Regions from separate parts of the Gudongella sp. QWL-04 genome, predicted to be linked through region 1. Evidence: riboswitches for the same ligand, from Rfam matches in the RefSeq annotation. Region 1 holds a riboswitch; the other holds the start of a gene.
What was found. A riboswitch is a leader RNA that binds a small molecule or an ion and turns the genes downstream of it on or off. The one in region 1 is predicted to bind molybdenum cofactor.

Region 1 (4,432 bases):
AGCATGAATACCTTGTTGTTTCCACTACTTACTGCTACATCCACAACTATGACTGCATGACCAGGACTGCCACCTTTTATGAAAACATCTCCTATCTCCATGTCTTCAATGGAAACTGGAACTAGCTCATTCTCAAGGGAAAGAGTTCCGGAGTAGGCAAAAACCATGTCCATATACTTTCTAAAGCTCTCGTAGCTTGATGATGGATCAGTGCTCAAATAATAGCTGACATTGTTGCCATCTACCTTTATCCTGTAGCCTTCCATCCACTTTGAATATTCAGCCTTGAAGCCTGAAACGAAGTTAAACTTAACATCTTCAAATTTACCCTTTTCAAATAGATACTCTCCTCTAAGAAGCATAACTGCATCAGCACATTGGTGAAGATCCCTATCTCCAATATCTACATCAAATACGCTATCGTAAACATCCGTTCTGTTTTTCTCACGACCATCATAATATAGCACCTTATCTCCATAGATCTTTAGCTTCTGGTTTCTTAGAAAATCTGCAAAGCTTCCATCCGCAACCTCAATTCTATTGTAGCCTTTTGGAGGTGCGTACCTTTCCAGTATAGTCATTCCATCTTTATTCAGTATGCTTTCTTCTAAGATAATTTCAGGTTCTACGGGTGGAATAGGCAACTCTGTTTTATTTTCTGACTTAGATTGACTACAGCCCACAAACACTAAGACCGCAATAAGTAGTGGTAGGTATTTCTTCATTGTGTATTCAGAGACGATTCTATTCTGTGACCCCATTTTATTCTAACTCCTTTAATTCTTCTAGCTTATACTCTTTTAACACCCTCAGAGCTCTTAAGGTGTTCCATCTGCTGTCTTTCCCTGTGAACTCCATGTCGATATGGACCTCCCCAGGGTGTTTAGCCTGTACCGGCCACCTTCCCGTTTTCTTCCTTTTAGAAAGAAGTATTTGAATGGCATCCTCCATCCTGGAATCATAAGGGTGGTCGGAATCTGCGAAATATAGCAGCGCTCTTAAAATATCATACCTCCATCGGGAAGGGTATGACAGCATTATCCAGCGTTTATCTATGATTTCATCTGTCTTATCTGATTTATATAGCCTGTGACTAAGAATAAATTCCTCGCTTTCCTTCTTGATCCTTTCTAGCTCGTCAAGTCTATAGGTATACCCCGCCTTCATGTACTCCCATATTCCCTCAAGAACCGATATAGTTGTATGCATCGAGCTGTGGACAGCTCCGCTGCGAGTTGACATACAGTTAAAGCCCCCGTCTGACATTTGATGAGTCAGCAGAAAGTCTACGACTGATTCCAATCTATCCTCAGGAATTCCGAAAAAGGACGCATAGTTAAGAAACATGCCATTAATGCAAATGTCTCCAGATTTTAATGTATGAGACTCATTTATACTTCCGTCAGCAGCCTTGCATTTGTCAATAATGATATTGAGAGTTTCAATAATAGGTTTCACAGGCTCAATCTCAAGATACCGAAGATCCAAAAGTGTGTAGTGTGAATTTATCCACTTGACTTGGTAAAAATCCCTACTCCAATGTCCTGATGGATTTCTCTTACTAAGGAACTCCACTCCCCAGCCCTCTTCACATATCCTTCCTCTTAGAGGAACTAGCTGCTCTAAGGGCTCCTTCATCAAATACTTTCTAGTCTGATACTGGATGCTGATGTCTCCCTCTAAGAGCCATTCATAGATTTTATCCATATGGATCCAACTCCTTTATCAAATCAGAAACCGCTACTATTTCTTTAATTAAGTATATCTTATACCGTCCCCTCTGTCCTAGTATAAACTCAACAATTTGATTTTCACAGGATCATCTCCAGTATTGTTATTTCTTTTAATTACTATATGTTTTCTCAGATTATTGAATATATGCCCATAATGTATTAATATATATACGAGTAATATAGTTAACTCCGATTCTGTGTTCCCGGCATAAGGTGAAACATAATTCGGAAACACTGAACATTGGGCCAGAAAAGTAATTTTCTGACCTGCCATGCTTGCAAAGGGGTTTTCACTTAGGTGAAGGCCTCTTATTGTTTTTTGTTCGCGTAGTGTTTTAGGAAAGGAGAATACTTATGAGCACTATAACTGGGAAAATGTTGAAAATCAACTTGACTGACAGAAGCATTGAGTTATCCAGAATAAACGAGGAATGGACTAGAATGTTTGTTGGCGGAGAGGGGTTGGCAGCTAAAATACTCTATGATAATCTAGAGCCTGGAATGGACCCGATGGATGAAAGAAATCTGCTAGTATTCACTACCGGATCTCTAACTGGAACCAAGGCTCCATCCTGTGGAAGACTATGTATCGGCTACAAGTCTCCACTTACTGGTACGATAGGCATGACGAATGTTGGAGGCCACCTTGCTCCCATGATAAAAAGAGCAGGCTATGATGTAGTACTCATTACAGGAAGAAGCAGTTCTCCAGTTTATCTTTACATCAACGACGAGTCGGTCGAATTCAGGGATGCATCCTTAATATGGGGTCTGGATACCGAAAAAACAGAGGATAAAATTAGAGAAGATCTTCAAAATCCAAGAGTCAGGATAGCAGAGATCGGCCCTGCTGGAGAGAAAAAGGTACTGATATCTTCGATAATGGTGGATAAACACAGGGCTGCAGGTAGAGGTGGTCCAGGAGCAATTATGGGCAGTAAAAATCTAAAGGCTATAGCAATATATGGTTCCACAAAACCTGAAGTAAGCAACCCGGAAATGATGGATGAATACTCCAACAGGGCACGCACAGAGCTTGAGTCTGAGGCATTCGTCAGAGATGAGTTAAAGCCATTTGGTACACCTTCATTTACTGATTCAATCAATGCCCTGGGGCTGCTGCCAACTAGGAATTGGCAATTTACGACCTTTGATGCCATGGATAAAATCGGTCACAAGGCTTACCATGAAACCCTTAATGTAAAACCTTGGGCTTGCTATGGCTGCCCAATAGCCTGCGGAAGACATACTGAAATCCTTGATGGAGAATATAGGGGAGAATCCGGTGGAGGTCCCGAATATGAGACCTTGGGTGCATTCGGGTCAAAATGCTTTGTAGATGACCTCAATTCTATAGTTAAAGCAGGTTATATATGCAACCGAATGGGTCTAGATACCATATCTACCGGGCAAACAATAGCATCTGCAATGGAATGGTTTGAAAAGGGATTGATAGACAAAGAAACTACTGGCGGCATCGATCTATCATTTGGGTATGCTGAGTCTATGGTCAAAATGACCGAGATGATAGCAAACAGAGAAGGATACGGGGATATCTTAGCGGAGGGCTCCTTAAGAGCTGCCAGAAGAATAGGTCCAGAGGCCGAAAAATACGTATTCCAGGTAAAGGGTATGGAGCTTGCTTCCTGTGGAGTACGTGCAAGTAAGGGTGAATCACTTTCGCATCTTATTTCACCAAGGGGTGCCGATCATCTGAGGCCCTATGCATCAGTCATCGATGCCTTCGGATATGTTGAGCCTGAACTTGGTATACATGAAAAGGTGTCCCCCTTTGAGGATGAAAATAAATGGTGGGTCAAGCCGTTTATGGAGCTTTCAATGATTACCAATCTCTTGGGAGTATGTCTGTTTGCCAGTATCACTCTCGCTGTTAAGGGCAGTACATGGACAGGACTGCATAATGCTGCGACAGGTGATAATAAGTCCCTAAATGAAATGATGGAGTGTGCAGAGAGGGTTATAAATCTTGAGAGAATGTTCAACGCAAGAGAAGGCTTTGGCAGAAAGGATGAAAAGCTGCCATGTAGGTTGTCAAATGAGCCTGCTCCAGATGGTCTTGGCAAGGGTCTAGTTGCAAATGAGGAAATTATGCTAGATGAGTTTTATGGAAGTATGGGATGGGATTTGAAAACCGGACTCCCAACCAGTGATACATTATCGAGACTTAAGTTAGAATAAAATTTAGGGACAAGGGGTTCTTCCCCTTGTCCCTAAAGCTTCTTCTCCAGGTATCTAGTTCCCTCAACAGGATTATAAATATATGGTTCTATTTCATAAAAGCCCATTTCCCTGTACATCTCCTGGGCTCTTTTCATTGTTGGAAGAGTGTCGAGTCTTATATATTCATATCCAAGCTCTCTGGCCTTCTCAATTATACTATTTGCAAGCTTTTTACCTAATCCCAAACTGCGGAACTGACTTTTGACATAAAGTCTCTTCATCTCACAAATTTCGTTATTAATTTTTCTTAATGCCACACATCCCGCAGGAGCATCTTCCACTGAAGCAAGGATGATACACCCCTCGGGTTCTGCATATTTCCCTGGCAAGGTGTTTAACTCCTCTTCGAAACCCTGGAATGAAAGATCAACACCTAGTGATTCTGCATACTCAATAAATAGCTCCTTGATATTAGCAAGATCGTCTCGCTGCTCAATATTACTTAATATTATTCTATA
Region 2 (4,432 bases), 190 kb from region 1:
ATAACCCGGGTCTGTCCCTTGATATTACCTCCAACAATCATTACTGCCCCTACCTCGGATATGGCTCTTGAAAATGCAGTGGCAATGTTCACAAGGATGTCGATTTTTAACTCTCTGATAATTAGGATCACTGAATCGGATCTTTTACCTCCCAGGGTTCTTGAGACTCTCTCGATAGGGATCCCTCTGTTCTTTGATAGATTATATGTAAGGCCCAACACAAGTGGTATTACAAGTATCGTCTGAGCGATGATCATTGCTGAAGGAGTATAAAGAAGCCGCAAATATCCCAAGGGTCCTCTTCTAGCGAGCAGCAGCGCTACCACTAGACCTACGATCACTGAAGGGATACTCATGAAGGTATATACAGTTCTTGAAAATATTTTTTTCCCTTTAAATTGCTTGATGCCAAGGTAAACCCCCAGCGGAACAAAAATAAGTGAGGCGACCATGGTAGCGCATATGGATACTAAAAGTGAAAGCATGATTATTCTATATACCTCACCATCAAATCCAGCCAAAAGCCTTAATGCCTCTCCAAAGCCCTGGGCTATATAATCCATAGTCCCTCACCTCCTTTGATAATCTTATTGTTTCTAGGAGCCTGAATGAACCTATTTACCATAGTTTGGTATAAACAAAGGCTCTCCATACTCCTCGACTCCAAATTGCGATATAAGCTCCTGTCCCTCTTCTGAAATCAACCAGTCCATAAACTCTAAAGCCCCAGCCTCATTGATCATTTCTCCCTTATTTGGATTGACAGGTATTATTCCATACTGATTGAAAAGGCCTTCGTCTCCCTCGACAACAATCTCCAGTTGGAGTGTGTCCTTAAGTGCAAGGTAGGTTGCTCTGTCTGTCAAGGTATATCCTTGTCTTTCGTCAGCTATCTTTAGGACATCCCCCATTCCTGCACCGGCTTCAATATACCATTCACCGGCAGGCTCAATTGAAAGTGCTTTCCAGAGTCCCAGCTCCTTCTTATGAGTTCCTGAGTCATCTCCTCTTGAAACGAACGGAAGTCCTTTTTCACTGATCGCAGCAAGAGCTGCATTGATATCATTTCCATAAGTAATTTGACCATCGGCTGGCCCCACAAGTACAAAATCATTGTACATTACATCGTGTCTTACTGTGCCATGACCTTCCTCAACCAGCTTCAATTCATCAGCCTTGGCGTGTACCAGAAGTACGTCAGCCTCCCCGTCTCGTCCCATTTGCAGGGCATTACCGGTTCCAACTGCAATTGTTTTTACCTCGATCCCGGTCTCCTCAGTGAAGATCGGAAGCAGAAAATCGAGAAGTCCTGAGTCCTGTGTACTTGTCGTCGTTGCAAGGATTATACTTTTCTCAGCAGCTGGTTCAGGCTCAGTTGCAGGCTCCTGTGCAGGAGTTTCAGCCGGTGCTTCTGCAGGAGCTTCTGTCCTAGATGCACAACCGGACATAGTTACAAGGATCAGCAAGAGGAGAAGTACGTATGTAAGCGTTTTTTTCATGACGACCACTCTCCTTTAATTTTGGGAAACAAAAAAGACAACCAGAAAGAAAGGTTGCCTTATTAAACATCTTCCTTTCCAAACGGGAGGCTCAGAGATTTCCCTCTAAACCCAACGGCACTGGGTCATGGCTATGCTTTAGACCTTCGTGCTCGGAAAATTGCTATAGATATTCAGTTTGTCTCCTCTTGCAAATCCAATCAATGTAATGCCGGTTTCCTGAGCCAGACTGACAGCCAGCTCTGTAGGTGCAGACCTTGAAGCGATAACAGGTATCCCTTGCTTAGCTGCCTTTATAAGCAGCTCGGATGATACCCTTCCTGTTGTAAGCACTAGCTTATCAGACAACTCAATGCCCTCAAGCCTTGCTCTGCCAATGAGTTTATCCATGGCATTGTGCCTTCCGATATCCTCCTCCTGAAGGAGGATAGAAGATATATCACACAATGCGCATCCATGTACTCCTCCAGTGTCTCGGAAAAGCTTGGAGTTCTGATTGAACTCTCTCATCAATTGTAGCACAATACTTGGATGAATTTCCATACTTTTCTGTATTTTAATAGCCTTTGTCTGGTCAACAGCACTGTAGAACGAGGTTCCTCTTCCACAGCCCGAGGTTATGGTCCTTCTCCCTATAAGCTTTTCCCTAAGCGGTCTTTTTACAGAGGTATTAATTGTAGCTCTTCCCAGCTCTTCTTCTATGTACAACTCATTTATCTCGTCAATATGATCGATGAAGTTTTCGGACAGAAGAAATCCTACTATCAGTTCCTTGAGAGAGGTTGGCGTGCACAAAAGAGTGACCAGTTCATCACCGTTCAGATGGATGGTCAATGGATATTCGACTATCACCTGATCCTCTTCGATCGTCAGTTCTCCTCTTCTCCACCTTGCAACATTTACTCTATTCGTCGTATCCACTTAAGGTTCCCTCCTCCAAATACTTTAGAAGGTCCTCGCGGGTGTTAAGATTAAGAAACATCCCCCAATCAGGGCTGAAGCTTCTGGCGACCTCCTCAGGAATATACTCCACTATGTGGTTTTTCAGAAGTCTGTGCACAGCCTTTCCCCCCTCCAGGAGAAATTCTTCTATATACTCAGCCAATGCTTTGTTATAGAAGGCATTAAAGGGCTCGATCCAGTCACCGAATTTAGTGATGCAAGCCATAGGTCTGTTATATTCCAGTAGCTCCTTCATATGATCAATATATTTGTTATTGATTTGAGGCATGTCGCAGGCGATGACGAAGGAATATTCTGAGGAAGCAGCAGAAAGCCCGGCATGGATCCCTGATAATGGGCCCATGTCGGGAATTATGTCGCTCGTTATCTTGTCTGCGAGTCCGATATATAGCTCAGGCCTATTTGTCACGACGATTATTTCGTCAAAATAGTTCCTTAGCCTTTTTATGAGCCCCTCGGTCAAGCTTCGCTCTCTAAGCTTGAGCGTTTGTTTATCAAAGCCCATACGGGTGCTTTTGCCCCCGGCAAGGATTATTGCAGAACCAAAATGCTTCATATCAATCACCGCTTCTTGCACATTCACTATCTCTTCCGGTCATGATCTCCAATCCATGATGAACGCTGTCCAGAATGAATTCCAGAGATTCCCTTACGGCCTTGGGACTTCCTGGTAAATTTATTATCAGAGTGCTTTTGCGTATTCCAGATACCGCTCTCGAAAGCATTGCGCGGGGAGTGATTCTAAGACTCAGGGACCTTATGGCTTCGGATATTCCAGGAGCCATCCTGTCACAAACCCTTATTGTTGCTTCCGGGGTGACATCTCTCATACTAAATCCTGTTCCACCGGTTGTCAGGATAAGATCTACCTTGACTTCATCTGAAAGTCTTATCATTTCCTGGGCCAGAAGTTCCTCCTCGTCTGGCAGGACCTTGTAGCTTACGATCTGGTATCCTCTGTTCTCTGTCATCTCCTTGATCAACGCTCCTGAAAGATCTTCTCTGTCTCCCCTCGAGCCCTTATCGCTTGCTGTGATTATTCCTACTTTGAACATATTAACCTCCCCAAGGAAGGGTCATGTATTCCTTCATCCTTCTGTCGTATTCAGATTTGAAAAGCCTTTCGTGCCCTTCCTCCCATTTTGAGAGCTTAGTGAATATTGCCTTGATACCCTCATCCTTAGAATGCTCGGCAGCTCTCTCATAGAATTCCTTGTAGTCTCTCTCTATTAAATACGCCATCCTTAGAATTGTCAGATCAGGGATGTCAGACTCCTTGAGCGTCTCCTCAATATGCTCAGATTCTTCTCTTGACTTGAATATGTCTTCATCTCTGTCCATGACATCCTCAGCAGTGTCAAAGTCTCCATTGCTTCCGTACGACTTAAGCTGTCTTTCCAAATAGGCGTAATGCTCCATCTCAACATCAGACAGGTCAAGGAACAGCTTTTGGGTGGTCGGGTTCGAGAAGTGTCCGGCCTTTTCCTTGAAGAAATTACTGCCATCCAGCTCCATTTGCATGGCATATCTCAACACCTGTTCATAATCCATTATAACACCTCCTAAATTCTTTCGATCCTTACTGCGGCTACCTTAAGCTCTGGAATCTTTGCTATATCGTCAGTTGCTGTGTTGGTAAGATAATTTGCTTGACCCTCCGAGTAATGGAATGGCATGAATACAACATCTTCATCGATTCCATCTGTAACCCTTGCCCTTGCCTGGGTTTCGCCTCTTCTTGAGGTAAGCCTGACCATGTCGCCTTCTGATATGCCAAGCTTATTTGCAGTAGCGTCATTGATCTCGACGAACGAGCTTGGAGCCAGGGTCATAAGACCCTCTTCTCTTCCAGTCATAGTCATCGTGTGATAATGATACAGTATCCTGCCCGTGGTCAGGATAAATGGATATTCATGATCTGGCATTTCAGCACTGTCCACATGCTCTACCGGCATAAACAAGCCTCTTCC

Region 2: linked by a shared signal. The riboswitch ahead of AC4PHB_RS10950 (ABC transporter substrate-binding protein) and the one ahead of AC4PHB_RS11830 (aldehyde ferredoxin oxidoreductase family protein) in region 1 are both predicted to bind molybdenum cofactor.

Annotation. Positions count from the first base shown of each region.
Region 1 covers NZ_CM178754.1:2,385,712-2,390,143, reverse strand. The annotation lists gene AC4PHB_RS11840 (DUF4846 domain-containing protein) at 1-761, opposite strand, end outside; gene AC4PHB_RS11835 (prenyltransferase/squalene oxidase repeat-containing protein) at 763-1,707, opposite strand; molybdenum cofactor riboswitch at 1,909-2,036, shown strand; gene AC4PHB_RS11830 (aldehyde ferredoxin oxidoreductase family protein) at 2,088-3,932, shown strand; gene AC4PHB_RS11825 (GNAT family N-acetyltransferase) at 3,965-4,432, opposite strand, start outside.
Region 2 covers NZ_CM178754.1:2,196,121-2,200,552, reverse strand. The annotation lists gene AC4PHB_RS10955 (ABC transporter permease) at 1-563, opposite strand, end outside; gene AC4PHB_RS10950 (ABC transporter substrate-binding protein) at 615-1,499, opposite strand; molybdenum cofactor riboswitch at 1,555-1,669, opposite strand; gene fdhD (formate dehydrogenase accessory sulfurtransferase FdhD) at 1,638-2,420, opposite strand; gene mobA (molybdenum cofactor guanylyltransferase) at 2,404-3,018, opposite strand; gene AC4PHB_RS10935 (MogA/MoaB family molybdenum cofactor biosynthesis protein) at 3,020-3,517, opposite strand; gene AC4PHB_RS10930 (ferritin-like domain-containing protein) at 3,519-4,013, opposite strand; gene fdhF (formate dehydrogenase subunit alpha) at 4,025-4,432, opposite strand, start outside.